DNA from 4 places in the Streptomyces sp. NPDC014733 genome. Region 1 is predicted to be linked to each of the others. Evidence: riboswitches for the same ligand, from Rfam matches in the RefSeq annotation. Region 1 holds a riboswitch; each other region holds the start of a gene.
The links. A riboswitch is a leader RNA that binds a small molecule or an ion and turns the genes downstream of it on or off. The one in region 1 is predicted to bind cobalamin.

Region 1 (7,368 bases):
TTGATGCGGGTGATCACCGCGATCCGTTCGTCGAGCGGGGCATCGGCCCAGACGCCGGAGTCGAAGGAGGTGCGGGCGGCGGTGACGGCGCGGTCGACGTCGGTGCGGGTGGCGTGCGGGACGCGGCCGATGAGCTGTTCGGTGTGCGGGGAGATCACGTCGAGGGTGTCGGGTCCGGCGGGGTCGACGAGTGCACCGCCTATGTAGAGCTTGCCGTGTTCGACGAGGTCGCTCATGGCTGCCGCCTCCCGCGGTCGGCCGCCCCGTCCGGTGTCCGGGAGCGGGGCGGTAGCTTCCGTCAACTGCCTGCGCGTCATGCGTGTCCGGCGCCGTCGCGGGCCGCCCGCCGGGTCGGGCGGGGCGGCACCCAGCGGTTCTGACGGCGCGTCAGTTATGGGTCGTTGAACTGATACCACCTGCCGGAGCAGGAGTCCACAGGGCTCCGGGAACCGGCGGCGGGGCCCGTGCCGATGTCACCACCGCGGCCACCGGTACATGAGAACGCGTTCTCGTTATAGTGCCGTCGCGCATCGGTTCGCGGCGAGGCCGGTGCGTGCGTGCGGACGTGAACCGACGGGCGGGCACACCGGGAGGGGACCGGGATGACGCAGGTGACCGACCACCGGGGCGGGGTGTGGAGCATCTCCGTGCCGCTGCCCGGCAATCCGCTCGGCCACACCCTCGTCCACCTCCTGGAGACCGACCGCGGGCCGGTGCTCATCGACACCGGCTGGGACGACCCCGCCTCCTGGTCCGCGCTGACCGCCGGGATCACCGCCTGCGGCTTCGCCGTCGCCGACATCCACGGGGTGCTGCTCACCCACCACCACCCCGACCACCACGGGTTGTCCGGCGCGGTGCGGGAGGCGTCCGGTGCCTGGATCGCGATGCACGAGGCGGACGCCGACATCGTCCGGCGCACCCGGGAGGCGCGGCCCGCCGCCTGGCGGGCGCAGCTGCTGGCGAAGCTGGCCGCCGCCGGGGCGCCGGAGGAGCACCTCGCGCCGTTGCGGTCGGCACGCGGCGGGGAGTTGCCCGGCCGGCGGGCGGCGGTGCCGGACCGGCACCTCGCCCCGGGGGAGCTGCTGGAGCTGCCCGGCCGCCGGTTGCGTGCCGTCTGGACGCCGGGGCACACGCCCGGGCATGTCTGCCTGCATCTGGAGGAGGCGCATCCGGGGCGGGCTCCGGGGGCGCGCGGGGACGGTCCGGGCGCCGGGTTCGGGCGGCTGTTCTCCGGTGATCATCTGCTGCCGGGGATCAGCCCGCACATCGGGGTGTACGAGAGTCCGGGCGAGGCGCCGACCGATCCGCTGGGCGACTACCTCGCGTCGCTGGAGCGGGTGGCGCGGCTCGCCCCGGCGGAGGTGCTGCCCGCGCATCAGCATCCGTTCACCGATGCGGCGGGGCGGGCCCGGGCGCTGCTGGCGCACCACGAGGCGCGGCTCGGCGGGCTGGTGCGGCTGCTGGCGGAGCCGTTGACGCTGTGGCAGCTGACGGTGGCGATGGAGTGGAACCGGCCGTGGGAGCGGATCCCGTACGCCTCGCGGAACATCGCGGTGGCGGAGGCCGAGGCGCATCTGCGGCGGCTGACGGTGCTGGGCCGGGCGGCGGCGGTGCCCGGGTCGGATCCGGTGACGTACCGGGCGGTGTGAGGCGTACGACACGGCGGGGCGTCCGACGGGGGCCGGGCCCGCCGGCGTGCCCCGGTGGCGGCGTGCCCGGGACGGCCGTCTCGCCGTGTGGCGCCGGGCCCGCGCGGCCGCCCCACGACGGTGCCCGCCGCACCCCGCGGCCCCTCGTGAGGCCGTGGCCGGCACCCCCGTCCCCGGTGGGTCCGGTCGGGTGACCGCTAAAATGTGCGGACAACTCCATGCGTGCCTGATCGGGGGAAGCCGGTGAAAATCCGGCGCTGACCCGCAACCGTCAGGGCGGACGTGCGCCGTGCGCGCGCCCCGTCCGAGCCGGAACACCCGAGGGGGCGCGACAGGCTCCCGCCACCGGCGGGCCGCGTGCGGCGGCCCGCCGGTGGCGGCACCGTCGAGGTATACGGAGCTGAGCCCGGTGCCCTCGTGTACGGCCCCGGCCGTCGCGAGGTGGACGGCCGAGCGTGGCCACCCACCCCGCGACGCCCCGAGCGAACCGACTGAGAGGCACCGACGATGGCCCCCCTGGCCCCTTCCCGCGCCGCGCTGCTGCGCCGCGCCGCCGTGGTGTGCGCCGCGGCGCTCGTACCCGTCGCGGCGACCGCGCCCACCGCGTTCGCCGCTCCGACGCCCTCCCCCAAGTTGCCCGCGGGCCTGTACGGCTCCGGCGATCCGCAGTACGACGGCGTGTGGCGGCAGTCGCTGGCGCTGCTCGCCCAGCACACCGTGCGGGTCGAGCCCGCCGCGGCGGCCGTGGACTGGCTGACCGGCCAGCAGTGCGCCGACGGCGCGTTCACCGCGTACCGCGCCGACACCGCGAAGGCGTGCGGCGCCTCGACGATGCGGGACACCAACCAGACGGGTGCGGCGGTCCAGGCGCTGGCGGCGCTCGGCGGGCACGGCGCGACCGTGGAGAAGGCGGTGCACTGGCTGAAGTCGGTGCAGAACGACGACGGCGGCTGGCCGTCGCTGCCCGGGTCGGCGAGCGACGCCAACTCCACCGCGGTGGTCATCGGCGCGCTCACCGCGGCGGGCCAGGACCCGGCGAAGGTGACGTCGCCGAAGGGGCACACGCCGTACGAGGGGCTGCTGACGTTCCGGCTCGGGTGCGCGGTGAAGCCCGCCGAGCGGGGTGCGTTCACCTTCCAGCTCAAGGGCGCGGCGGCCAACGCGGACGCCTCGGCCGCCGCGGCGACCGGTGCGCTCGGCAAGGGCTTCGTCGTCCCGGCGGCGGGCAAGGACGCGGACACCCCGGTGGCCGCGCCGGAGTGCGGCGACGGGAAGAAGGAGCCGTCCGGGGCGGACCCTGCCGCGCTGCGGTCCGCCGCGTCCGGGGCGAGCGCGTACCTGGTGAGGGAGATGGACGCCCACGGGCAGCACCTGATGTCGGCGATGCCGGGCGCGAAGCCGCAGCCGGACGTCGGGAACACCGCGGACGCGGTGGTGGCGCTGGCCGCCGGCGGGCACGGCGCGGCGGCGCGGAAGCCGCTGGCGTGGCTGGAGAAGAACGGCCCGGCGTGGGCGAAGCCGGCCGGTCCGGCGGCGTATGCGCAGCTGGTCCTCGCCGCGCACGCCACGGGCACCGACCCGCGGGACTTCGGCGGTACGGACCTGGTGGCGGCGTTGAACGCGACCGGCCCGAAGCCGTCGCAGGCCGGCGAGAAGGCGGTGCCGAAGGAGAAGGGCACCGGGTCGATCAGCGCATGGTGGCTGGTGCCGGTGGGGCTCGCCGCGGGTGCGGGCATCGGGTTCCTCATGAGCGGCCGCCGGAAGCGCGGGCAGTGATGCGGCGTGCGCGGTGGGCCGGTGTGCTGGCGCTGGCGCTGGCCGGAGCCATATCGGCGCTGGGCGCGGGCCCGGCGCAGGCCCAGGGGCAGGCGTACCGGTACTGGTCGTTCTGGGACGGCGCGGACGGCACCTGGGCGTACGCGACGCAGGGTCCGGCGACGCTGCGGCCCGCGGACGGCGCGGTGGCCGGTTTCCGGTTCACGGTCAGCGCGGAGTCGTCCGCGGTGGCCCGGCCGCGGGCCGCGGCCGATTTCGGGAAGCTGTGTTCCGGGACGCCGCGGCACTCCGGGACGAAGCGGGTCGGTGTCGTCGTCGACTTCGGGTCGGCGGCGGACGCGCCGGAGGGTGAGCGGCCGCCGAAGGAGCGGACCGCGTGTGCGCGGGTGCCCGAGGACGCGTCGGCCGGTGAGGCGCTGGCCGCGGTGGCGAAGCCGCTGCGGTACGACGCGCAGGGGCTGCTGTGCGGCGTCGCCGGGTATCCGAAGGCGGGGTGCGCGGAGCAGGTGAGCGGTGGGGGGAAGTCCGCGCCGGAGGCGTCGGGTGCGCCGGCGGCCGGGGCGGACGGCGACGGCGGGCCGTCGGCCGGGCTGATCGGTGGCGGCGCGGCGGTCGTGGTGCTGGGTGCGGCGGCGGTGTGGCAGACCCGTCGCCGGCGCGGATGAGGGCGCCGCAGGCCACCCGGAGCACGGCGCTGCACGCGGGCGCCTGGTGGCTGTGGGCGCTGGGGCTGGCCGCGGCGGCGTCGCGGACGACCAATCCGCTGCTGCTGGGGCTGCTGATCGCGGTGGCCGGGTATGTCGTGGCGGCGCGCCGGACGGATGCGCCGTGGGCCCGGTCGTACGGCGCGTTCGTGAAGCTGGGGCTGCTGGTGCTGGGCATCCGGCTGGTCTTCGCGTTCCTGCTGGGGTCGCCGATCCCGGGGACGCACACCCTGGTGACGCTGCCGGAGCTGCCGCTGCCCGACTGGGCACAGGGCGTCCGGGTCGGCGGCCGGGTCACCGCCGAGGGCATGGTCTTCGCCCTCTACGACGGGCTGAAGCTGGCCACCCTGCTGATCTGTGTGGGCGCCGCGAACGCCCTGGCGAGCCCGGCGCGGCTGCTGAAGTCGCTGCCGGGGGCGCTGTACGAGGCGGGCGTGGCGGTGGTGGTGGCGATGACGTTCGCCCCGCATCTGGTCACCGACGTGCGGCGGCTGCGGGCGGCGCGGCGGCTGCGCGGCCGCCCGGACCGCGGGTTCGCCGCGCTGCTCCAGGTGGGGCTGCCGGTGCTGGAGGGCGCGTTGGAGCGTTCGGTGGCGCTGGCCGGGGCGATGGACGCGCGGGGGTACGGCCGCCGGGCCGAGGTGCCGCACGCGGTGCGGCGGATCACGGCGGCGCTGACGCTCGGCGGGCTGCTGGGCGTGTGCGCCGGGACGTACGGCCTGCTGGCGCAGGCGGGTGCGGGCCTGGGGCTGCCGCTGCTGATCGCCGGGCTGGTGGCGGCGCTGGCGGGGCTGTGGCTGGGCGGCCGCCGCTCGGTGCGGACCCGCTACCGGCCCGAGCGGTGGGGCGTGCGGGCCTGGCTGGTGGCGGGTTCGGGCGTGGCGGTGGCGGCGCTGCTGATCGCGGCGGGCGGCTACGCGCCCGAGGCGCTGCACCCGTCGGCGGTGCCGCTGACCGCGCCGCGGCTGCCGCTGTGGCCGGCGCTCTCCGTCCTCGTCGGGCTGCTGCCCGCGTGGGTGGCGCCGCGTCCGGCGGACGTGACCGGACGGGAGGCGGACGGCGGTCCCGGGGCGGGGCCGGACGGCGGGGGCCGGGACCGGGCCGCCGGGCGGGCACGGACCGCCGGCGGGGAAGGGCCCGCCGGGGAGCGGCCCGCCGGCCAGGAGTCTCCCGGGCGGGCCTCCGGTACGGGGCCGGGCACCGGCCGGGAGCGGCTCGTCGGCCGGGCGCCCGCCCGCCGGGAGCGGCCCGCCCACACGCCCTGTCCCCTCTCCTCCAACCGCCCCACGAAGGAGCACGCCCAGTGATCCGGTTCGAGCAGGTCTCGGTCACCTACCGCGAGGCGTCCGCGCCCGCCGTGCAGGGGGTCGACCTGACCGTCGCCGAAGGGGAGCTGTGTCTCCTCGTCGGCCCCTCCGGCGTCGGTAAGTCGACACTGCTGAACGCGGTGTGCGGGCTGGTGCCGCACTTCACCGGCGGCACGCTCCGCGGCCGCGTCACCGTCGCCGGGCGGGACACCCGTACCCACGCCCCGCGCGAACTGGCCGACGTCGTCGGCACGGTCGGGCAGGACCCGCTGGACCGGTTCGTCACCGACACCGTCGAGGACGAGCTGGCGTACGGCATGGAGTCGCTGGGGCTCGCGCCGGACGTGATGCGGCGCCGGGTCGAGGAGACGCTGGACCTGCTGGGGCTGGCCGGGCTGCGGGACCGCGCGCTGACCACGCTCTCCGGCGGGCAGCAGCAGCGGGTGGCCATCGGGTCGGTGCTGACCGCCCACCCCAAGGTGCTGGTCCTCGACGAGCCGACGTCCGCGCTGGACCCGGCCGCCGCCGAGGAGGTCCTCGCCGTGCTCCAGCGCCTCGTCCACGACCTGGGGACGACGGTGCTGCTGGCCGAACACCGTCTGGAGCGGGTGGTGCAGTACGCGGACCAGGTCATCCTGATGCCGGGGCCGGGCGCCGCGCCGCGGCAGGGCCCGCCCGCCGCGATGATGGCGCACTCCCCGGTCCGGCCGCCGGTCGTCGAGCTCGGGGCGCTGGCCGGCTGGTCCCCGCTGCCGCTGTCGGTACGCGACGCCCGCCGCCGCGCCCCCGGGCTGCGCGCCCGGCTGGCGGGGACCGAGCCGCACCGGCCGGCGGTCCCGGAGCCGCCGGCCGAGGGCGGGGTGCCCGCTCCGCCGGCCCGTACCCGCCGTCCGAAGCGGGCCGGACTGCTGCGGCGGCGTGGCGGCGCCGACCGTGCGCCGGACGGTGCCGCGCCCGGGGCGCCGCTCGCCGAGGTGCGGCGGCTGGCCGTCCGCCGCGGCCGGATCGAGGCGCTGCACGCGGTCGATCTGACCGTCGGCGCCGGGGAGACGGTGGCGCTGATGGGCCGTAACGGCGCCGGGAAGTCGACGCTGCTGGGCTCCCTGGTCGGGCTGCACGCACCGGCGTCCGGCACGGTCGCCGTCGGCGGCGCCGTGCCGCACCGCACCGCGCCCGGCACGCTGGTCCGGCACGTCGGGCTGGTACCGCAGGAGCCGCAGGACCTGCTGTACGCGGACACCGTCGCCGCCGAGTGCGCCGCCGCCGACCGGGACGCGGACGCCGCGGCGGGCACCTGCCGCACGTTGGTCGCGCGGCTGCTGCCGGGCGTCTCGGACGCGACGCATCCGCGGGATCTGTCCGAGGGCCAGCGGCTGACGCTGGCGCTGGCCGTGGTGCTGACCGCGCGACCGCCGCTGCTGCTGCTCGACGAGCCGACCCGCGGCCTGGACTACGCGGCCAAGGCGCGGCTGATCGAGGTGTTGCGGGAGCTGGCGGCGCGGGGGCACGGCATCGTCCTCGCCACCCACGACGTGGAGCTCGCCGCCGAACTGGCCCGGCGGGTCGTCATCCTGGCCGGCGGGGAGATCGTCGCAGACGGGCCGACCGAGGAGGTCGTGGTGTCCTCGCCCGCGTTCGCCCCGCAGGTCGCGAAGGTCCTCGCGCCGCTGCCGTGGCTGACGGTGCCGCAGGTGGCCCGCGCCCTGGAGGCCACACCGTGACGGCCGTACGGGAGCCCGCCACGGGCACGGGGCGGCAGGCGCGGGCGGTGCGGCTCGGGCCCCGGTCCGTCGTCGCGCTGGCGCTCGTCTCGGCGACGGGCGTGATGGCATTCGGCTGGCCGCTGCTGGCCTCCTCCGCCTCCGGGCTCGCGCACTCCGCGGACGCCCCGTGGCTGTTCGCCGCGCTGTTGCCGATGCTTTTGGCCGT
Region 2 (7,368 bases), on a different contig from region 1:
GGGGTTCGTCAGCGGGGGGGCGCCACCGTACGGGCCGGTCGGCGCGACCGTTCCGGGGAGCCGGTTCCCGCGGTGGGCCGGCGTGGTGCGGGTCGGGCGTACGGAAGCTCGGGGAGCGCCGCGGCGTGCGCCGCGCTCGAACAACGGGGTGCCCACGGAGGCAGGCGCGGGGCCGGGTGTTCCGGCCAGGTGCGCGGGTCGGGCGGGAGCCGGGGGATCGCACCGGGTCCGGGCGGGCGCGGGGTGCGGGCACGCCGTTCACCAGCGGGGTGACGCACTGCGACGGGGTCGTTCGGATGCCGTGCACGCGCCGGGGATCAAGCCGGATTCGGGCCGTGCGGCAGCACATTCGCGCCACATACGGATGGTGTGGAAGTGACGTGTGAGATACCTCCTCCCGAACACTGCGGTGGTGTCATTGCCGGGCCCGGCCACGTTCACCTCCCGTTCACCCACCCTTCGTACGTTTCCGGCGTCACTGACCATCGAACTGATTGCCTGGGTGAATGGAACACATCACGCTTCTCATCGGGATCGTGATCGTCACGGCCTTGGTGTTCGACTTTACGAACGGCTTCCACGACACGGCCAACGCCATGGCCACCACCATCTCCACCGGCGCGCTGCAGCCCAAGATCGCGGTGGCGATGTCGGCGGTCCTCAACCTCGTCGGCGCGTTCCTGTCCGTGGAGGTCGCCAAGACCATCTCCGGCGGGATCATCGACGAAAGCGCCGGCATCAGACCTGAAGTGATCTTCGCCGGTCTGGTCGGCGCGATCGTCTGGAACCTCCTCACCTGGCTCGCCGGCCTCCCCTCCAGCTCCTCCCACGCCCTGTTCGGTGGTCTGATCGGCGCCACGCTGGTGTCCGTGGGCACCAACGGTGTGCACGGCGGCGCCGTCGTGATGAAGGTCCTCATCCCGGCCGTGGCCGCCCCGGTGGTCGCCGGTATCGCGTCGATGGCCGCGACCCGGCTGACGTACCGGCTGGCCCGGGGCCGCGACGAGCAGGAGACCGCCAAGGGCTACCGCGCCGGGCAGATCGCCTCGGCGGCGCTGGTCTCGCTGGCGCACGGCACGAACGACGCCCAGAAGACGATGGGTGTGATCACGCTCGCGCTGATCACCGGCGGTGTGGTCGCCCCGCACGCCGACCCGCCGCTGTGGGTCATCGCGTCGGCCGGTATGGCCATCGCCCTCGGCACCTACCTGGGCGGCTGGCGGATCATCCGCACGATGGGCAAGGGCATCACCGACATCCAGCCGCCGCAGGGCTTCGCCGCCCAGACCGGCGCCGCGGCCACCATCCTGGCCTCCTCCCACCTCGGCTTCGCGCTCTCCACCACCCAGGTCTGCTCGGGCTCGGTGATGGGTTCGGGTCTGGGCCGCAAGGGCGGTGTGGTGCGCTGGTCGACGGCGGTGCGGATGGTCGTGGCCTGGTGCCTGACGCTGCCGGCCGCGGGCCTGGTCTCCGCCGGTGCCGCGCTCCTGGCCGACCAGGGCGACTGGGGCGTGACCGCCGTCGCGATCCTCGCGCTCGGCATCTGCGGCGCCATCTGGGCCGCGTCCCGCCGCAAGCCCATCGACCACACCAACGTCAACGCGTCCGAGGTCACGGAGCCGCCCGGTGTGGTCACCGCGGCCCTCCAGACGGTCACCCCTCCCCCGGCCGGGTCGCTCACGCCCATCGAGGGCGAGGAGGCCGCCCCCGCCGCGAGCGCCCCGCGCGCCACGACCGCGACAGCCGCCGGCTGACCGCCCGAACCTGAGGAACCACAGCATGAGCATCGACTGGGCAGCTCTCGGCCAGGTCTTCGGCGTCACCCTGGTGGTGACGGTCGGGATCGTGGGCCTGTTCACGGTCGGCATCGTCGGCACGGCCCGCACCCGGACCGAGGGCGCGGCCGCCACGGCGGGTGCCGCGGGCACCGACGCCCCGGGCACCGGCGCGCGGATCGGTGGCCTCGCCGCCTACGCGGTCTGCGCGGCCGCGGTGGCGTACGGCATCTATCTGATCGTCGCCGCCTGATCCGTCCGGCGGCCCGCACGGCGCCCGGTCACCGCAACCCGCGGTGGCCGGGCGCCGTGCGTCGTACGGGGTCTGTGGCCTCCGCCACAAGCCCCGCGGTACCACGGCGTCGCAGGTCACGGGCGAGTTGACGGGGTTGGCGGGGCATGGTGGACTTCCCACGCCAATCGGCGACAGCAGAGGAAGTCCGGTGTGAATCCGGCGCGGTCCCGCCACTGTCACCGGGGAGCGTTCCTCCGACGAAGGTCACGGTCCGCCTCGTGCACGCCCGACGGGCGCGCGCCAGGGCCGGAAGGCCGGGGGAAGCGCCGATCCGGGGAGCCAGGAGACTCCTGTCGCCGTCACGTCGAACCAGGGCGCGGACCCTGAGTGAGGACATACCGCCATGCCTGGCCGCCCGTGCAGATCCTTCCGTGTGCCGTCGGAGTTCCGTCGAGGCGTGACGGCGGTCTGATCCGATGCGTGCCGAACACGCCACCTACGCGTGCGGTGCGGCCCTGGGCTTTCTCGGCGATCTGCTCGCCGCCGACCCGCGGCGCGGCCACCCGGTGGCCGCCTTCGGGCGCGGTGCGGCAGCCGTCGAGGCCCGGCTCTGGCGCGACCACCGCGGCCGTGGCGCCCTCCACACCCTGCTCTGCGCGGGCGGCGCGACCGCCGGCGCCGCGCTGCTGACGCGCGCGGTACGCGGCGCGGCGCCCGTCCCCTCCCCCGCCCGGACCGCCGCCACCACCGCGCTGACCGCCGCCACCGTCTGGTCGGTGCTGGGCGGCACCTCGCTGGGCCGGGAGGCGCGGGCCGTCGGCGACGCGCTGGCCGCCGGGGACCTCGACCGGGCACGGCGGCGGCTGCCGCATCTGTGCGGCCGCGATCCGCAGGCGCTGGACGGGCCGCAGATGGCGCGGGCGGTCGTCGAGTCCGTCGCGGAGAACACCTCGGACGCGGTGGTGGGCGCGCTGGTGTGGGGCGCCGTCGGCGGCGTCCCGGGCCTGGTGGCGTTCCGGGCGGTGAACACCCTGGACGCGATGGTGGGTCACAAGTCGCCCCGCCACCGCCGGTTCGGCTGGGCCTCGGCGCGGCTGGACGACGTCGCCGGGTGGCCCGGCTCACGGCTGACCGCCGCGCTCACCGTGCTCGCCGCCCCCGACCGGCGCGGCGCCGCACGGGCCTGGCGCCGCGACGGCGGGGCCCATCCGAGCCCCAACGCGGGCCCGGTGGAGGCGTCGTTCGCGGGTGCGCTCGGCGTACGGCTCGGCGGGACGCTGGCGTACGGCGGACGGGTCGAGCACCGGCCGCGGCTGAACGGCGGGGGCCGTCCCGTCGCGACCGAGGACATCGCGCGGGCGGTGCGGCTCTCGCGCCGGGTGAGCGCGCTGGCGTTGACGGTGACGGTGGCCGGGCGGCTGCTGGCGGGCGCGGCGCGTCCGGCCCTCGCCCGGCGGAAGGGCAGGAGCGGATGACCGGCGGCGGGTTGCTGATCGCGGGGACCACCTCCGACGCGGGCAAGAGCGTGGTGACCGCGGGGATCTGCCGCTGGCTGGTGCGGCAGGGCGTGGACGTCGCCCCGTTCAAGGCGCAGAACATGTCGCTGAACTCGTTCGTGACGCGGGACGGCGCGGAGATCGGCCGGGCGCAGGCGATGCAGGCGGCGGCCGCCCGGGTGGAGCCGTCGGCGCTGATGAACCCGGTGCTGCTCAAGCCGGGCGGGGACCGCAGCAGCCAGGTGGTGCTGCTCGGCAAACCGGTCGGCGAGATGAGCGCGCAGGGGTACTTCGGGCGCCCCGGCAGCGGCGCGCGGCCCGGTGGACGCGCGGAGCTGCTGGCGACCGTCACCGACTGCCTGGCCGAGTTGCGGCGCACCCACGACGTGGTGATCTGCGAGGGCGCGGGCTCCCCGGCGGAGATCAATCTGCGGCGCACCGACATCGTCAACATGGGCATCGCACGCGCCGGGCGGCTGCCGGTGGTGGTGGTCGGCGACATCGACCGCGGCGGGGTGTTCGCCTCGTTCTTCGGGACGACGGCGCTGCTGTCCGAGGAGGACCAGGCGCTGGTCGCCGGGTATCTCGTCAACAAGTTCCGCGGCGATGTGACGCTGCTGGAGCCGGGCCTCGACATGCTGCGGGACCTGACGGGGCGTCCGTCGCTGGGCGTGCTGCCGTTCGCGCACGGGCTGGGCATCGACGAGGAGGACGGGCTGCGGGTGTCGCTGCGCGGCGCGGTCCGCGAGAGCGTGGTGGCGCCGCCGCACGGCGCCGATGTGCTGCGGGTGGCGGTCGCGGCGGTGCCGCTGATGTCGAACTTCACGGACGTGGACGCGCTGGCCGCCGAACCGGGCGTGGTGGTGCGGTTCGTGGACCGCGCCGAGGAGCTGGCCGACGCGGACCTGGTGGTGCTGCCGGGCACCCGCGGCACGGTGCGGGCGCTGGCCTGGCTGCGCGAGCGGGGGCTGGCGGACGCGATCGCCCGGCGCGCCGCCGAGGGCCGTCCGGTGCTGGGCATCTGCGGCGGCTACCAGATGCTCGGCGAGGTGATCGACGACGAGGTGGAGTCCCGGGCGGGCACCGTGCCTGGCCTGGGGCTGCTGCCCGTACGGGTGCGGTTCGCGCAGGAGAAGACGCTGGCCCGGCCGGTCGGTACGGCGCTGGGCGCGGCCGCCGAGGGGTACGAGATCCACCACGGCGTGGCCGAGACCCTCGGCGGGGAGCCGTTCTTCACCGACGACGGCGGGCGGCCGCTGGACGGCTGCCGGTCGGGCGCGGTGTGGGGGACGCACTGGCACGGTTCGCTGGAGAGCGATGCGTTCCGGCGGGCGTTCCTCACGCGGGTGGCGGCCGAGGCGGGGCGCGCGTTCGTCCCCGCGCCGGACACCAGCTTCGGCGCGCTGCGCGAGGAGCAGTTGGACCGGCTCGGCGATCTGATCGAGGAGCACGCCGACACCGGGGCGCTGCTGCGGCTGATCGAGAAGGGCGTCCCGCCGGGGCTGCCGTTCGTCCCGCCGGGGGCGCCGTGAGCACGCGCGGGCCCGCGGCCCGCCCCGCACGGGTGCCCGGCGGCGCCCACCGGCCGGCCGGCGCCGGCCGCAACCTTGATGACCTGGGTCGTTACGAAGGAGTGATCGCGACATGAGCGCCCGCTACCCGTTCACCGCCGTCGTCGGAATGGACGACCTGCGGCTGGCGCTGCTGCTGAACGCCGTCAGCCCGGCGGTGGGCGGCGTCCTCGTCCGCGGCGAGAAGGGCACCGCCAAGAGCACCGCGGTCCGGGCGCTGGCCGATCTGCTGCCCGAGGTGGCGGTCGTCGGCGGCTGCCGGTTCAGCTGCGACCCGGCCGCGCCGGACCCCGGGTGCCCGGACGGCCCGCACGGTGCGGACGGGGGCGCGCGGCGGCCCGCCCGCATGGTGGAGCTGCCGGTGGGCGCCTCCGAGGACCGGCTGGTCGGCGCGTTGGACATCGAACGGGCGCTGGCCGAGGGTGTGAAGTCCTTCGAACCGGGCCTGCTCGCCCGGGCGCACCGCGGTCTGCTCTACGTCGACGAGGTCAACCTCCTCCACGACCACCTGATCGACCTGCTGCTGGACGCCGCCGCGATGGGCGCGTCCTACGTGGAGCGGGAGGGCGTCTCGGTCCGGCATGCGGCGCGGTTCCTGCTGGTCGGCACGATGAACCCGGAGGAGGGCGAGCTGCGGCCGCAGTTGCTCGACCGGTTCGGGCTGACCGTGGAGGTCGCCGCGGACCGGGATCCGGAGCGCCGGGTGGAGGTGGTCCGGCGGCGGCTGGCGTTCGACGACGACCCGGCGGCGTTCGCGGCGCGCTGGGCGGCGGAGGAGACGGCGCTGCGGGAGCGGATCACCGCCGCGCGGGCGCTGCTGCCGTCGGTGCGGCTCGGCGACGGGGCGCTGCGGCAGATCGCGTCGGTCTGTGCGGGGTTCGAGGTCGACGGGATGCGCGCGGACCTCGTCATGGCGCGGACCGCGACGGCGCTGGCCGCCTGGGCCGGGCGCACGGACGTGGTCACCGAGGACGTACGGCAGGCGGCGCTGCTGGCGCTGCCGCACCGCAGGCGCCGGGCGCCGTTCGACGCGCCGGGCCTGGACGAGGAGAAGCTCGACCGGATCCTGGAGGAGTCGGCCCCCGAGGACGATCCGGAGCCGGACGGTCCGCAGGACGACGGCCCCGAGGGCGGGCCTGAGGGGCCGGAGGGCGGTCCCGAGGGCGGCCCGGACGGCGGTGGCCCGGACGGCGGCGGTCCCGACGGGGGCGGCGCACCGCCGCCCCGGGAGGAGACCGTGCCGGGGCCGCGGGAGCAGGAGCACGAGCCCGCGCCGGGCCGGGACGGCGACGGCGCGGAGCCGGGCGGTGAGCCCGCGGAGCGTCCGGCCGGGGCGCCGGCGGCGCAGCAGGCGGCGGTCGCCGCGGGCGAACCGTTCGCCACCCGGCGCCTGGACGTCCCCGGTCTGGGCGAGGGCGCGGACGGCCGCCGCTCGCGGGCGCGGACCGCGCACGGCCGGACCACCGGGTCCCGGCGCCCGCGCGGCGCGCTCGGCAAGCTGCATCTGGCGGCGACGCTGCAGGCGGCCGCGCCGCACCAGCGGGCACGCGGCCGGCGCGGTCCGGGTCTGGTGGTGCGCCGGGACGATCTGCGGGAGGCGGTCCGCGAGGGGCGGGAGGGCAACCTCGTGCTGTTCGTGGTGGACGCCTCCGGGTCGATGGCGGCGCGCAAGCGGATGAGCGCGGTCAAGGGCGCGGTGCTGTCGCTGCTGCTCGACGCGTACCAGCGGCGCGACAAGATCGGCATGATCACGTTCCGGGGGCGGGAGGCGGAGCTGGCGCTGCCGCCGACGTCGTCGGTGGAGGCCGGGGCGGCGCGGCTGGCGTCGCTGCCGACCGGTGGCCGCACCCCGCTCGCCGAGGGGCTGCTCAAGGCGCACGAAGTGCTGCGGGTGGAGCGGATGCGGGACGCCTCGCGGCGGCCGCTGCTGGTGGTCGTCACGGACGGCCGGGCGACCGGGTCCGGGGCGCCGTCGCCGCTGGAGCGGGCGGCGCGCGCCGGGCGGTTGCTGGGCGCCGGGGGCGTCGCCTCCGTCGTCGTCGACTGCGAGAGCGGTCCGGTGCGGCTGGGGCTCGCCGGGGCGCTCGCCCGGGAGTTGGGCGGCGCCGCCGTCACCCTCGACGAGCTGCGCGCGGACAGCGTCTCGGGGCTCGTACGGAATCTCCGCGGCGGGCGCGGCGCGTCCGCCGCACACCACATCCAGTACTCCGGGAAGGTCGCGTAATGCCGCAGGGACAGCCATCCGTCGTACCGAACGACGGGCTCACCACCCGCCAGCGCCGCAACCGGCC
Region 3 (7,368 bases), on a different contig from region 1:
CAAACGCCTGGAGGAGTCCGGCGTCATCGCGGGATACCGCGCGGTCATCGATCCGGAGGCCGTGGGACGCGGCCTGGAGGTTCTGATCGACGTCGAGATCTACGCGCAGGACCGCAAGAGTTTCGAGGAATTCGAGTCCATCGTGGCGTCCTTCGAAGAGGTCGTGGAATTCCGCCGGATGTACGGCCGCCCGGACTACTTCATCCGCGTCGCCGTCGCCGACCACGCCGCCTACGAAGCCTTCCTGACCGACCGTCTCAGCGGCCTGCCCGCCGTCCGCCGCCTGGAGTCCCATCTGACGATGAAGACGATCAGGACCAGCCCGTGACCCGTGGTGGGCGGTGCCCCTGCCCGCCAGGGGCACCGCCCACCGGCTTGGACACCGCCCGCCAACTTCCTTGGCCCGTAAGGGACTCGGACACGTGCGGGGCTCGGGCCGGAATCCTCCTACGAGGGGCGTACCGCCGCTAGGCTCCGCCACCATGCCCGTCCAACAGACCTGGAACTCCCTCCCCGCCGACGTCCACACGGCGGTCCGCGCGCGGACCGGCGCCGTCCACCGCGCCGACGACATCGCCGCCGGATACGTCAGCCAGCTCACCACCACGCTGGACACCGACAGCGGCCGCGTCTTCGTGAAGGGCCTGCGCCACGACTACGCCTTCGCCTGGAATCAGCAGCGGGAGGCGGACATCGCGCCCCACGCCGCGCCGCTCGCGCCCGCCGTGCGCTGGCGGATCGACGCGGGCGGCTGGGACCTCATCGGCTTCGAGCACCTCACCGGCCGCGGCGCCGACTACGCCCCGGACTCCGCCGACCTGCCGCTCGTCGTCGACGCCCTCGCCACCCTGGGCGGCATCCGCTGCCCGGACGTACGGACCGAGGACGCGGTGGACCGCTGGGCCCGCCACCTCGACGACCCCGCCGACGGCGCCGCCTTCGCCGGGCCGACGCTGCTCCACACCGACCTCAACCCCGCCAACGTCCTGATCGACGGCGCCGCCCCGGCCCGCCTCGTCGACTGGGCCTACGGCACCCGCGGCGCCGCCTGGATCGACCCGGCCTGCTGGATCGTCTGGCTCATCCACCACGGCCATCCCGCCGCCCAGGCCGAACAGTGGGCCGCCGAGGTCCCGTCCTGGTCCACCGCCCCGCGGCGCTCCCTCGACCTCTTCGCCACCGCCCTCTCCGGCTACTGGCAGGCCCTCGCGACGGAGTACCCGAACCCGATCACGGAGAGCCTGCGGGACGGCGCGGCGGCTTGGGCGAGGCTGCGGGCAGAGAGCTGAGGGAGCACCTGCCCGCGCGCCCCGTCGGGCGCCGGCCCGGCCGGAGCAGCTCCCTGAGCCGGCGGCCGCTACAGAAGCCTTCCGTCCACGGCGTGCAGCGGGCCGAAGCAATTCTGTCCGTGGGACCGTCCCTTCACCTCCCGGCACCCCTGGACCGTCAACGTGCCCGGCGTCCCCACGTACCCGAGCGACGCGGCGACGCTTACCAGCCCGAAGGCGGTGACGCCGAAGCCCGCGAAGATCACCAGGGACGCGAACGCCCGGTTCAGCGCGGCGAACCTTCGGCGGGGAGCTCGGGGCGCGGCCGGCGGGTGCGTGGCCGCTCGGGAAACCCGCATGGTGAGTCCTCAGGGGGAAGAAGTGGATGACGGTGCCGGTCAGCCGAAGGCAGGGGCGGCAGCCGAGCGGCGCACCCAGGGCAGCGGCGCGCCGCTCACTCCTCCCCCTCCAGCTCCCCCTCCGTCTCCAGGAACGCCTCCCGCAGCGCGGCCAGGGTCTCCGCGTCCGGCTTCTCCCACATGCCTCGCGACTCCGCCTCCAGGAGGCGTTCGGCGATGCCGTGGAGGGCCCAGGGGTTGGCCTCTTGGAGGAAGGCGCGGTTCTCGGGGTCGAGGACGTAGGTCTGGGCGAGCTTGTCGTACATCCAGTCGGCGACGACGCCGGTGGTCGCGTCGTAGCCGAAGAGGTAGTCGACGGTGGCGGCGAGTTCGAAGGCGCCCTTGTAGCCGTGGCGGCGCATCGCCTCGATCCAGCGCGGGTTGACGACGCGGGCGCGGAAGACGCGGGACGTCTCCTCGACGAGGGAGCGGGTGCGGATCGTCTCCGGGCGGGTGGAGTCGCCGATGTACGCCTCGGGGGCGGTGCCCTTGAGCGCCTTCACGGTGGCGACCATGCCGCCGTGGTACTGGAAGTAGTCGTCGGAGTCGGCGATGTCGTGTTCGCGGGTGTCGGTGTTCTTCGCGGCGACGGCGATGCGCTTGTACGCGGTTTCCATCTCGTCGCGCGCCGGGCGGCCCTCCAGGCCACGGCCGTACGCGTAGCCGCCCCAGACGGTGTAGACCTCGGCGAGGTCGGCGTCGGTGCGCCAGTCGCGGGAGTCGATGAGCTGGAGCAGGCCCGCGCCGTAGGTGCCGGGTCGGGAGCCGAAGATACGGGTGGTGGCGCGGCGTTCGTCGCCGTGGGCGGCGAGGTCGGCCTGGGCGTGCGCGCGGATGTAGTTGTCGGCGGCGGGCTCGTCCAGCCCGGCGGCGAGCCGTACCGCATCGTCGAGCAGACCGATGACGTGCGGGAACGCGTCGCGGAAGAAGCCGGAGATGCGGAGGGTGACGTCGATGCGGGGGCGGCCCAGCTCCGCCGGGGGGATGGGCTCCAGGCCGGTGACGCGGCGGGAGGCGTCGTCCCAGACGGGGCGGACGCCGAGCAGCGCGAGGGCCTCGGCGACGTCGTCCCCGGAGGTGCGCATGGCGCTGGTGCCCCAGAGGGAGAGGCCGACGGAGGTGGGCCACTCGCCGTTGTCGGCGCGGTAGCGCTCCAGGAGGGAGTCGGCGAGCGCCTGGCCGGTCTCCCAGGCGAGGCGGGACGGGACGGCCTTGGGGTCGACGGAGTAGAAGTTGCGGCCGGTCGGCAGGACGTTGACCAGGCCGCGCAGCGGGGAGCCGGACGGGCCCGCGGGGACGAAGCCGCCGTTCAGGGCGTGGACGGCGTGGTCGATCTCGGTGGTGGTCCCGGCGAGGCGCGGGACGACCTCGCGGGCGGCGAAGCCGAGGATCGCGGCGACCTGTTCGGGCTGCCCGGCGGCCACCTCGGCGACGGCGGACGGCGCCCAGCCGGCGGCCTCCATCGCCTGGACGAGGGCGCGGGCGCGCTCCTCCGCGTCGTCGGCGGCGGTGCGGGTCGCGGCGGACTCGTCCAGGCCCAGCGCCTCCCGCAGCCCGGGCAGCGCGGACGTACCGCCCCAGATCTGGCGGGCGCGGAGGATCGCGAGGACGAGGTTGACGCGCGCCTCACCGGTCGGGGCGGCGCCCAGGACGTGCAGACCGTCACGGATCTGGGCGTCCTTGACCTCGCAGAGCCAGCCGTCGACGTGCAGCAGGAAATCGTCGAAGCCGTCGTCGTCGGGGCGGGCCTCAAGGCCGAGGTCGTGGTCGAGCCTGGCGGCCTGGATGAGGGTCCAGATCTGCGCGCGGATCGCCGGGAGCTTCGCCGGGTCCATGGCGCTGATCTGCGCGTATTCGTCGAGGAGTTGTTCCAGGCGGGCGATGTCGCCGTACGAGTCGGCGCGTGCCATCGGCGGGACGAGGTGGTCGACGAGGGTGGCGTGGACGCGGCGCTTGGCCTGGGTGCCCTCGCCGGGGTCGTTGACGAGGAACGGGTAGATCAGCGGCAGGTCGCCGAGGGCGGCGTCCGGGCCGCAGGCGGCGGAGAGGCCCGCGTTCTTGCCGGGCAGCCACTCCAGGTTGCCGTGCTTGCCGAGGTGGATCATCGCGTCGGCGCCGAAGCCGCCGTCGTCGGCGGAGGCGGCGATCCAGCGGTAGGCGGCCAGGTAGTGGTGGGACGGCGGCAGATCGGGGTCGTGGTAGATCGCGATCGGGTTCTCGCCGAAGCCGCGCGGCGGCTGGATGAGGATCAGCAGGTTGCCGCGGCGCAGGGCGGCGAGGACGATGTCGCCCTCCGGGTTGCGGGAGCGGTCGAGGAACATCTCGCCGGGCGGCGGGCCCCAGTGCTGCTCGACGGAGTCGCGCAGCTCCTGGGGGAGCGTGGCGTACCAGCGCTTGTAGTCGGCGGCGGGGATCCGGACCGGGTTCTTGGCGAGCTGTTCCTCGGTCAGCCACTCCTGGTCGTGGCCGCCCGCCTCGATGAGGGCGTAGATCAGCTCGTCGCCGTCACCGGAGGCGAGACCCGGTACGTCCTCGTCACCGAAGTCGTAGCCCTCCTCACGCAGGCGGCGCAGGAGGGCGACGGCGGAGGCGGGGGTGTCGAGGCCGACGGCGTTGCCGATGCGGGAGTGCTTGGTGGGGTACGCGGAGAGGACCAGTGCCAGCTTCTTGTCCTTCGCCGGGATGTGGCGCAGGCGGGCGTGGCGGACGGCGATCCCGGCGACGCGGGCGGCGCGCTCGGGGTCGGCGGCGTACGTCGGCAGACCGTCCTCGTCGATCTCCTTGAAGGAGAACGGGACGGTGATCAGGCGGCCGTCGAACTCGGGTACGGCGATCTGGGTGGCGGCGTCCAGCGGCGAGAGGCCCTCGTCGTTCTCCTCCCAGGCGGCGCGGTTACCCGTCAGGCAGAGTGCCTGGAGGATCGGCACGTCCAGGGCGGCGAGCGCGCCCGCGTCCCAGGACTCGTCGTCGCCGCCGGCGGACGCCTCGGCCGGCTTGGTGCCGCCCGCGGCGAGGACGGTGGTGACGATGGCGTCGGCCGGGCGCAGCGCGTCGATCAGCTCGGGCTCGGGTGCGCGCAGCGAGGCGACGAAGAGCGGCAGCGGGCGGCCCCCGGCCTCCTCGATCTTGGTGCAGAGCGCGTCGACGAAGCCGGTGTTGCCGCTCATGTGGTGGGCGCGGTAGTAGAGCACCGGGACGAGCGGGCCGTCGATGTCCGTACGGGCCGCGGGCCGCTCCAGCTCGCCCCAGGTCGGCGCGGGCTGCGGCGGTTCGAAGCCGTGGCCGGTCAGCAGGACGGTGTCGGAGAGGAAGCGGGCGAGGCGGCCGAGGTTCTCGGGCCCGCCGTGCGCGAGGTAGGCGTGCGCCTCGGCGGCGGTGCCGACCGGAACGGTGGACGCCTCCATCAGCTGGGCGTCGGGGGCCTGTTCGCCGGAGAGGACGACGACGGGGCGGTGCTGGTCCTCGGCGAGGAGGAGGTTCAGGCCCTCCTCCCAGGCGCGGATGCCGCCGAGGAGGCGGACCACGACGAGGTCGACACCGTCGAGCAGCGCGGGGAGTTCGGCGAGGTCGAGGCGGGCCGGGTTGGCGAGCCGGAACGGCACGGGGCCGCCGGCGGCGCGGGCGCTGAGGAGATCGGTGTCGGAGGTCGACAGCAGCAGAAGCATGCGAGCGCAGAGCCTTCCTCGGGGTATCCGCGCCCCGGGTGGTTCGTTGGACGGCGGGAGTTCCTGACTCACCCGGCAGCTGCCGGGCTCACAGTGGCGGGACCGCGCCGGATTCGCACCGGGCTTCCTCCCTGAGAGCTGCCCCGTGGTCGGGAAAGCCCTCGTCGCCGTCTCCGGCGTCGGCGGGCCGGCTGACCCACCGAAGTGAATGGTAAGGGCTGGTCGGGGCGGTGGGGAGGGGGGCTTGGTGGCGAGGTGCGCGGTGGGTACCGGCGCCGTGGCGGATACCGGCGCCGTGGCAGGCGGGGCCCGCCCCCGGGAGGTGACCGGGGCGGGCCCCTGAGCCGGACCCCGTACGGGGTGCCCGTACGGGGGCGACGCGGGGATCGTCCGGGGCGCGCGGCCCCCTACGGGGTGCCCGTACGGGGGCCGGCTCAGGGATCCGGCGAGGGCGGATCAGGGGCGGTACGAGGGGCGGTTCCGGGGTGTCCGTCCAGGGGCGCGGGGGTTCGCCGGGGCGCCCGGGGCGGGGCCCGGGGCACCGTCGTCCCCGGTGGCGCGTCGGTATGCTCGCGGCCATGCCGCCCTCCCCCTCGAACCGGCCCCCCGGGGCCCAGCCACCGCTGCGCGAGCGCGGTGACGCCTGCCCGGGCGCGCTGCGGCTGCACGCGGCGGCGGACGGCGCGCTGGCCCGTGTCCGGCTGCCCGCAGGGGAGTTGACCGGGCGTCAGGCACGGGCGTTGGGGGATGCGGCGGAGCGGTTCGGGGACGGCGGGATCTCCCTCACCTCGCGCGGCAACGCGGAGCTGCGCGGCCTCGGCGACGGCTGCGGCGGCGCGCTGGCCGCGCTGCTGACCGATGCCGGTCTGCTGCCCTCCGTCCGCCATGAACGCGTCCGCAACCTCGTCGCCTCACCGCTCGCCGGAATCGACCGCCACACCCCGGCCGACGTGCGGCGCTGGGCCCGTGAGCTGGACGGACTGCTCTGCGGACAGGAGTGGACGACGCGGCTTTCGGGCCGCTTCCTCTTCGTCCTGGACGACGGCCGCGGCGATGTGGCGGGCCTGGGCGGCGATGTGACCTTGGTCGCAGAACCGGCGGCGCCGGGCGGCCCGGCAGCCGCGGCGCCGGAGGCGTCCGCGCTCCTCCTCCTCGGCGGGACCGGCGACCCCGGCGACGGGTCCGGCTCCGGCGACGGTCCCGGCCCGGCCCTCCGGATCGCGGGTGCCGATGCCGCCCGTGCCGCGCTCGGTGCCGCCCGTGCCTTCCTGGACGCGGTCGAGGCGAGCGGCAGCGGCGCCTGGCGGTTCCGGGATCTGCCGGGGGGCGCGGCGCCGACCGTGCGCGCCGTCGGCGAGCGGCTGCGCGCCGCCGGGATCCCCGCCGCGTACGTTCCGTCCGGCGAGGTCCCGGCCCGGCCGCGGCGGGGTGCCGGCACCCCGCCGCCCGGCCTCGTCGAAGGACCCGGCGGACGCCGTGCGCTGAGCGTCCCGGCGCCGCTGGGGCGGCTGACCGGCGCACAGTGGCGCCTCCTGGCCCGTACCGCCGCCGAAGGGGACGGCACGCTCCGGCTGACCCCGTGGCGCGGCGTCCTCGTCCCCGGGCTGACCGCACCGGTGGCCGCGGACCGGCTGCGGGAGTGCGCGGACGCGGGCCTGGTCACCGACCCGGACTCGCCCTGGTACCGGCTCGGCGCCTGCACCGGGCGCCCCGGGTGCGCCAAGTCCCTGACCGACGTACGGGCCGACGCGTCCGCCGTCGCCGCGGCCCTGGGGCGGGCCACCGCGCTGCCGGTGCAGTGGTCCGGCTGCGCGCGCCGCTGCGGCCACCCGCACGGCACCTGGATCGACGTCCTGGCGACCGACGGCGGCTACGACGTGACCGTGGTCCGCCCGGGGGCGCCGCCCGAGCCGCTCGCGACCGGCGCCACCGTGCGGCAGGTCGCGGACGCCGTCGCCCACCGGGTGCGCCCGCCGGCCCCCGGCACCGCGCCGTGACCGCCACCGGGCCGCGCGCCGGACCACCGCCCCAAGGGCG
Region 4 (7,368 bases), on a different contig from region 1:
TCCCGGCCGCCGGGGACGGCTCCTACCTCTATCTCTCGCCGCGGCCCGGGGAACACCACTACTGGCCCTCGGCAGGCTTCGCCCGCCAGTTCGTCCGCCGCGTCTGCGCGGACCACCTCGGCGTCGGCGCCGTCTTCGACTGGCGCGACCACCCGTTCACCGCGCACCGTGAGCGCACCTTCGTCGCCCTCTCCGCCGACCTGGGACTCACCGACGCCGCCTGACGGACGAAAGGGGGAACGGCACGATGCAGACCTCACCGCCCTGCCCGTTACACACCCTGGCCTCCACCGAACTGGCCGCGGCGGCCACGGACCGGCGCTGGCCGAAATGGCAGACCATGGCCCTGCTGCGGACGCTGCGGCTACCCGTCCTCAACGCCTGCCTCCTGGAGCCCGGCCGCAGCGCACCCGAGGTCGGTGCCGCCGCCCGGGTGCTGGCCGCGGCGATCGGTACGGAACGCCTGATGATCCGCTCGGACGGGGGCGTCGAGAAGAAGCGGTACCACCGAGGCGGCAACACATTCCCCGTAGAGGAGATCCCGTCCCGCGCCGCCGGGCTGCTGGCGGACGGCCGGGCAGTGATACTCGCCGAGCCGACCAACCGCTTCACCAACCGCCTGACCGTCCTCGTCCGGATGGACCGGCCCGGCCCGCGGCGTACCGGCACCCTGACCCTGGAGGCCCTCGGTCCCGGCTACGACGTCGCGGACCTGACCCGCGGCCAGCTCCCGCCGCAGGTCACCGCCCACCTCGACGGTGTCGACTGGGCCCGCCACACACCGCCCCGCTGGCACGAGTGGCGGTTCACCGGCGACCGCTGCCCCGGTGGTGAGACGGCCCGCCGCCGACGCCGCCTCCAACGGCTGGCCACCCAGACCCTCGCCGACAGCGGGCAGCTGGACGGCCCGGCCGGACCCGCGCACGCCGAGGTATGGCTGCGGGAGCGCGGCTTCGGGCAGCTCTTCGGGCCCCAGCCGACCCGCGAGGCGCTGGCCCGCTACGCGCGGCGGCTGTTCGAGGACGCCTTCCTCCTCGCCCTGGCCCAGCCGAACCGGAACTGGCACTGCCTGGCCACCGCGTTCTCCGTCTTCGACAGCGCCCGCACCGTCTACTGGGACCTGGTCGACGGCGCACGCAAATACGCCGCGACGGCCCCGGCCGACCGGGACGAGGAGCGGATCGCGTGACCACCGAACCGATCTACCTCGACCACCAGGCGACCACGCCCCTGGATCCGCGCGTGCTGGAGGCGATGCTGCCGTTCCTCACCGGCGGGTACGGCAACCCCTCCAGCCCGCACGCCCTCGGACGCGACGCCGCGCGGGCCGTCCGCACCGCCCGCCGCCGCGTCGCCGAGTTGATCGGGGCCGGCAGCGAGCGCGAGATCGTCTTCACCTCCGGCGCCACCGAGGCCGACCACCTCGCGATCATCGGAACCGCCTTGGCCTCCCGTCCGTACGGCGGTCATGTCGTCACCACCGCGGTGGAGCACCGCGCGGTCCTCGGCGCCTGCCACCGGCTGGTCGACCACCACGGATACACGCTCACCCGCGTCGGCGTCGACCGCCACGGCCGCGTCGACCCCGCGGACATCGCGGCGGCTCTCACACGGGACACCGTCCTGGTGTCGGTGATGCATGCCAACAACGAGATCGGCACACTTCAGGACCTCACGGACATCGCCGGAATCACGGCACCGCGGCGCATCGCCCTGCACACCGACGCGGCCCAGAGCGCCGGTTGGCAGCTGCTGGACGTCACCGGCCTCGGCGTCGATCTCGCCTCGCTTTCCGCGCACAAACTCCACGGCCCCAAGGGGGGCGGAGCGCTCTACGTACGCGACGGTCTCCGCGTCACCGGCCTGCTGACCGGTGGCGGGCAGGAACGCGGGCTGCGGGCGGGCACCCCGGATGTCCCCGCACTCGTCGGTTTCGGCGCCGCGGCCCAGCTCGTCACCGCCGGTGTGCTGCCGCCTCCGTCCCATGTCCGGGCGTTGCGCGACCGCCTGCAGCGCAGCCTCCTGGAAGCGATCCCCGGCGCCGTCGTCAACGGACATCCGCACCGCAGACTCCCCGGAAACCTCAGTCTCACCCTGCCGGGCACCGAGGCCGCCGAGCTCCTCGACCGTGTACCGGGTGTCGCCGCGGCCACCGGCTCCGCCTGCAACACCGGCAGCGGCGAACCCTCCCACGTCCTCACCGCGATCGGGCTGACCCGCGAGCAGGCCCGCGCCACCCTGCGGCTCGGCGTCGGCCGCACCACGACCGGGAGCGACATCGAGCGCGCCGCCGGCCTGCTGGCCCGGGCCGCCCGCACCCCGCCCCCTCCCCTCCCGTAACCCACCAGGGCCGGGACACCCGCAAGCGTCCCGGCCCCTCGGGTTCGCTCGGGCCTGCCCGGTCAGAGGGCGTCCAGTTCACCGCGGACGGTGCGGGCCGCGGTGACCAGGTTCTCCAGGGAGGCGCGGGTCTCGGCCCAGCCGCGGGTCTTCAGGCCGCAGTCGGGGTTGACCCACAGGCGCTCGGCGGGGATCGCCTTGAGGCCGGTCCGCAGTAGTGCGGCGGCCTCCTCGGCGCTCGGTACGCGCGGGGAGTGGATGTCGTAGACACCCGGCCCCGCCTCGCGGGGGTAGCCGTGGGCGGCGAGTTCGCGGGCGACCTGCATGTGGGAGCGGGCCGCCTCCAGGCTGATGACGTCGGCGTCCAGATCGTCGATGGCCTGCACGATGTCGCCGAACTCGGCGTAGCACATGTGCGTGTGGATCTGGGTGTCCGGACGGACCCCGCCGGTGGTGAGGCGGAACGCCTCCGTGGCCCAGGACAGGTACCCGGCGCGGCCGGCGGCGCGCAGCGGCAGCGTCTCGCGCAGCGCCGGTTCGTCCACCTGGATGACCGGCGTACCGGCTGCCTCCAGGTCCCCGACCTCGTCGCGCAGCGCCAGCGCGACCTGGCGTGCGGTGTCGCCCAGCGGCTGGTCGTCGCGGACGAACGACCAGGCCAGCATGGTCACCGGACCGGTCAGCATCCCCTTGACGGGCCGCTCGGTGCAGGACTGCGCATACGTCGTCCAGCGCACCGTCATCGGCCCGGGGCGGGAGACGTCGCCGGCCAGGATCGGCGGCCGGACGTAGCGGGTGCCGTACGACTGGACCCATCCGTGCCGCGTGGCGAGGTAGCCGGTCAGCTGCTCGGCGAAGTACTGGACCATGTCGTTGCGCTCGGGCTCGCCGTGCACCAGGACGTCCAGCCCGGCCTTCTCCTGGAAGGCCAGCACCTCGCGGATCTCGGTGCGGATCCGCTCCTCGTACCCTTCGGTGCCGATCCGCCCGGCCCGCAGGTCGGCCCGCGCGGTGCGCACCTCGGTGGTCTGCGGGAACGAGCCGATGGTCGTCGTCGGCAGCAGCGGCAGTCCCAGGTGGGCGCGTTGGGCGGCGGCCCGCTCGGCGTACGGCTCCGAGCGGCGGGCGTCCGCGTCGGTGACGGCGGCGGCGCGGGCGCGGACCACCGGGTCACGGGTGAGGGGGGAGCGCGCCCGGGACGCCAGGTCGGCCTTGTTGGCGACCAGTTCGGCGGCGATCGCGCCGGTGCCGCGCGCCAGGCCCTCGGCGAGGGTGACGACCTCGGCGGCCTTCTGGCGGGCGAAGGCGAGCCAGCGCAGGACCTGCGGGTCGATGTCCCGCTCGGCGGTGGTGTCGAGGGGGACGTGCAGCAGCGAGCAGGAGGCCGCGACGTCGACCCGGTCGGCGAGCCCCAGCAGCGTGCCGAGGGTGGTCAGCGACGCGGTCAGATCGTTGACCCAGATGTTGCGGCCGTCGACGACCCCGGCCACCAGCCGCTTGCCGGGCAGCCCGCCGACGGCGGCGAGCGCGTCGAGGTTGGCGGCGGCGGGCCCGGTGAAGTCCAGTGCCAGCCCGTCCACCGGCGCCTTCGCCAGCACCGGCAGCGCGTCGCCGAGCCGGTCGAAGTAGGAGGCGACGAGGAGCTTCGGCCGGTCGGTGAGGGCGCCCAGCGCACGGTAGGCGCGGGCGGCGGCGTTCAGTTCGGCGGGCGTACGGTCCGCCACCAGCGCAGGCTCGTCCAGCTGTACCCAACCGGCACCGGCGGCCCGCAGATCGGCCAGGACCTCGGCGTAGACCGGCAGCAGCCGGTCCAGCAGCGTCAGCGGGTCGAAGTCCGCGGCCACCCCGGGGGCGGGCTTCGCCAGCAGGAGGTAGGTGACCGGGCCCACCAGCACCGGACGGGCCGTCAGCCCCAGCGCCAGGGCCTCCGTCAGCTCGCCCACCTGCTTGCCGGAGTCGGCCGTGAACACCGTGTTCGGACCCAGCTCGGGCACCAGGTAGTGGTAGTTGGTGTCGAACCACTTGGTCATCTCCAGCGGCGCGACGTCCTGCGTACCGCGCGCCATGGCGAAGTAGACGTCAAGGGGGCATCCCGGGTCCGGGCGGAGCGGGGAATGCGGGGAAGCGCCGGCGGCGACGGCCTCGCGGTGCCGCTCGGGGATCGCACCCACCATGACGGTGGTGTCGAGGACATGGTCGTAGTACGAGAAGTCGCCGGTCGGGACCGTGCCGATACCGGCGTCGGCCAGCTGCTGCCAGTGGGTGCGACGCAGCTCGGCGGCGGTGGCGCGCAGCGCGTCGGCGGTGACGCGGCCCTTCCAGTACCCCTCGACGGCCTTCTTCAGTTCCCGGTTCTGCCCCTGACGGGGGTAGCCGTACACGGTGGCCCGTGCTCCCGCGGCTGCGGACTCGGTGGTCACGGAGATCTCCTTCGCGAGATGAATCCCTGAGATCCCGGCGACGGGACGGAGCGCGAAGGGGTGACGGACCGGACGGAAACGACCGCGCGGTCCTCCGCCTGGTGTGTGTACGCCGACCCGCCCACGAGGTCACCGGGATGTCCGGGCACGCGGGGTGCGCACCCGGGCAGGTGGCAGGTCTTCGGACTCGCGGGCACGTCCTTCGGAGGAGGACACCTACTGGCCGTCGCTTCCCGGGCCCTGCGGACCCAGTGCGTATGACGGCGGTCGTTCCCGCTCACCGCTGCGGGGCAGTCCCGGATTCCCACCGGGTTCCCTCTTACGACGACCCGCCTGGCGGACGGGGCGAACCAGCTGCACCGGCCACCCTACGGGCCGACCGGCGCCGCGGTGGCGGTGCGTCCGCCCTCCGGACGGTGAGGTGGGACACGCCCCTCGCCCGCATGAAAAGCGCGAGGGCGGGGAAACCGCCCGCGCGTCTCCCGCCCCTCCGCCCCCGCCCCCCCCGTGCGGGCGCCTCCGTGCCGTGCCCGGTGGCGGGGGAGGGGCGGGGTGCGCCGGGGCTTCCCGGCGGGGCGGGCCGGTGCGGGTACCGGCCCGCCGGTCCTGCTCAGTGCCGCCCGGTGTCGATGACGCAGAAGCGGTTGCCCTCCGGGTCGGCGAGGACGACGAAGTCGGCGTCGTCCGGCGCGAGGTCCCACGCCACCCGCCGGGCGCCCAGCCCCACCAGCCGTTCGACCTCGGCGGCCTGGTCGGCGGCGTCCCCGGCGTAGAGGTCCAGATGGACCCGCGGCCGCTCCTGGACCGGCGTCACGCTCCGGCCCAGCGCCACCTGCACACCGTGCCCGGCGGCCGGTACGAGGACCGCCCAGTCGTCCTCGATCTCCTCGCGGGGGACGTATCCCAGCGCCTCGCCCCAGAACGCCGCGGCCCGGCGCACGTCCGAGACCCCCAACACCACGGAACCCACTGTCAGCATGGGCCGAGTCTCCCGCACCGCACGGCGCGCCGTGCGGGGGAGCGGACGGGAAAGCGCGCCCGGGCGCCGCGACCGGTCCGCGCTCGCCGCCCGCTCCGGCCCGGAATGCCGCCGTACGGGTGGCATGACACCCTGGCTGTGGCGTGGGCCCGGTGGCACGGAGGCCGGGACCGGCCGGGCCGAGGGCCGGTGTCCGGACGGTCCCGGAGACCGGGCGGCCGGTCGTCCCGCAGTACCGGGGCGGGCGGCCGCACCCTGAGTACGCAACCGAGCGAGGCGGTCACCATGGAGTTCGGCATCTTCACCGTCGGCGATGTGACGACCGACCCGACCACCGGCCGTACGCCGAGCGAGCACGAGCGCATCAAGGCCACGCTCGCCATCGCGGCCAAGGCCGAGGAGGTCGGTCTGGACGTGTTCGCCACCGGCGAGCACCACAATCCGCCGTTCGTACCGTCGTCGCCCACCACCCTCCTCGGGTATCTGGCGGCCCGCACCGAACGGATCGTCCTGTCCACCTCCACCACGCTGATCACCACCAACGACCCCGTGAAGATCGCCGAGGACTTCGCCTACCTCCAGCACCTAGCCGACGGCCGCGTCGACCTGATGCTGGGCCGCGGCAACACCGGGCCCGTCTACCCCTGGTTCGGCCAGGACATCCGCCAGGGCATCCCGCTCGCCATCGAGAACTACGCGCTGCTGCACCGGCTCTGGCGGGAGGACGTGGTCGACTGGGAGGGCAAGTTCCGCGGTCCGCTGCAGGGCTTCACCGCCACGCCCCGGCCGCTGGACGGCGTTCCCCCGTTCGTCTGGCACGGTTCGATCCGCTCCCCGGAGATCGCGGAACAGGCCGCGTACTACGGCGACGGCTTCTTCCACAACAACATCTTCTGGCCCATGTCCCACACCCAGCGGATGATCCGCCTCTACCGGCAGCGCTTCACCCACCACGGCCACGGCGCCCCCGACCAGGCCATCGTCGGCCTCGGCGGCCAGGCGTTCCTGCGCGCCAACTCCCAGGACGCGGTCCGTGAGTTCCGCCCGTACTTCGACAACGCGCCGGTCTACGGGCACGGTCCTTCCCTGGAGGAGTTCACGGAGCAGACGCCGCTGACCGTCGGCTCACCGCAGCAGGTCATCGAGCGGACCCTCGGCTTCCGCGACGCCGTCGGCGACTACCAGCGTCAGCTGTTCCTGATGGACCACGCCGGATTGCCGCTGAAGACCGTCCTGGAACAGCTCGATCTGCTCGGCGGTGAGGTCGTCCCCGTCCTCCGCAAGGAATTCGCGGCCCTCCGCCCGGCCGGGGTACCCGACTCGGCACCCCGCCACCCGGCCGTCGCGGCCCGGGAGGCGGACCCCGGCGCCGGCCCGGAGGCCACGTAGCGAGACCACCCGGCACGTACGGACCGGCCCCCCCCGCGCCGCGGGCGGCCGGTCCGTCAGGAAGCCGCCCCGCCGCCCAGCAACTGCTCCATCGGGACGACGTCCTCGAACTCGTCGCGCCGCACCCGCGCCCCGCAGCCCTGGACCAGCCGGGCGTAGTCCGCCGCCGCGGCCTCGACCCGGTTGCGCAGCGCCGTGCCCTGCTGGGCGGTGTCCGCGCCGAAATCGCTGGTCGCGGCG

Region 2: another riboswitch for cobalamin. It lies ahead of ACF1BH_RS27000 (cobalamin biosynthesis protein); the one in region 1 lies ahead of ACF1BH_RS14460 (prenyltransferase/squalene oxidase repeat-containing protein).
Region 3: another riboswitch for cobalamin. It lies ahead of cobN (cobaltochelatase subunit CobN); the one in region 1 lies ahead of ACF1BH_RS14460 (prenyltransferase/squalene oxidase repeat-containing protein).
Region 4: another riboswitch for cobalamin. It lies ahead of metE (5-methyltetrahydropteroyltriglutamate--homocysteine S-methyltransferase); the one in region 1 lies ahead of ACF1BH_RS14460 (prenyltransferase/squalene oxidase repeat-containing protein).

Annotation. Positions count from the first base shown of each region.
Region 1 is NZ_JBIBYO010000005.1:145,520-152,887, reverse strand. Features, by position in the region: gene ACF1BH_RS14470 (aldehyde dehydrogenase) at 1-236, opposite strand, end outside; gene ACF1BH_RS14465 (MBL fold metallo-hydrolase) at 603-1,652, shown strand; cobalamin riboswitch at 1,852-1,993, shown strand; gene ACF1BH_RS14460 (prenyltransferase/squalene oxidase repeat-containing protein) at 2,160-3,428, shown strand; gene ACF1BH_RS14455 (SCO2322 family protein) at 3,428-4,093, shown strand; gene ACF1BH_RS14450 (CbiQ family ECF transporter T component) at 4,090-5,439, shown strand; gene ACF1BH_RS14445 (ABC transporter ATP-binding protein) at 5,436-7,160, shown strand; gene ACF1BH_RS14440 (ECF transporter S component) at 7,265-7,368, shown strand, end outside.
Region 2 is NZ_JBIBYO010000015.1:105,643-113,010, reverse strand. Features, by position in the region: gene ACF1BH_RS27010 (anion permease) at 507-1,754, shown strand; gene ACF1BH_RS27005 (hypothetical protein) at 1,780-2,028, shown strand; cobalamin riboswitch at 2,207-2,360, shown strand; gene ACF1BH_RS27000 (cobalamin biosynthesis protein) at 2,487-3,485, shown strand; gene ACF1BH_RS26995 (cobyric acid synthase) at 3,482-5,038, shown strand; gene ACF1BH_RS26990 (putative cobaltochelatase) at 5,151-7,301, shown strand; gene cobO (cob(I)yrinic acid a,c-diamide adenosyltransferase) at 7,301-7,368, shown strand, end outside.
Region 3 is NZ_JBIBYO010000019.1:38,621-45,988, forward strand. Features, by position in the region: gene ACF1BH_RS28770 (Lrp/AsnC family transcriptional regulator) at 1-328, shown strand, start outside; gene ACF1BH_RS28775 (aminoglycoside phosphotransferase) at 483-1,289, shown strand; gene cobN (cobaltochelatase subunit CobN) at 1,723-5,331, opposite strand; cobalamin riboswitch at 5,368-5,495, opposite strand; gene cobG (precorrin-3B synthase) at 5,910-7,328, shown strand.
Region 4 is NZ_JBIBYO010000004.1:107,550-114,917, reverse strand. Features, by position in the region: gene ACF1BH_RS11900 (hypothetical protein) at 1-224, shown strand, start outside; gene ACF1BH_RS11895 (hypothetical protein) at 248-1,189, shown strand; gene ACF1BH_RS11890 (cysteine desulfurase family protein) at 1,186-2,340, shown strand; gene metE (5-methyltetrahydropteroyltriglutamate--homocysteine S-methyltransferase) at 2,403-4,760, opposite strand; cobalamin riboswitch at 4,936-5,082, opposite strand; gene ACF1BH_RS11880 (VOC family protein) at 5,371-5,739, opposite strand; gene ACF1BH_RS11875 (LLM class flavin-dependent oxidoreductase) at 6,025-7,128, shown strand; gene ACF1BH_RS11870 (FMN reductase) at 7,185-7,368, opposite strand, start outside.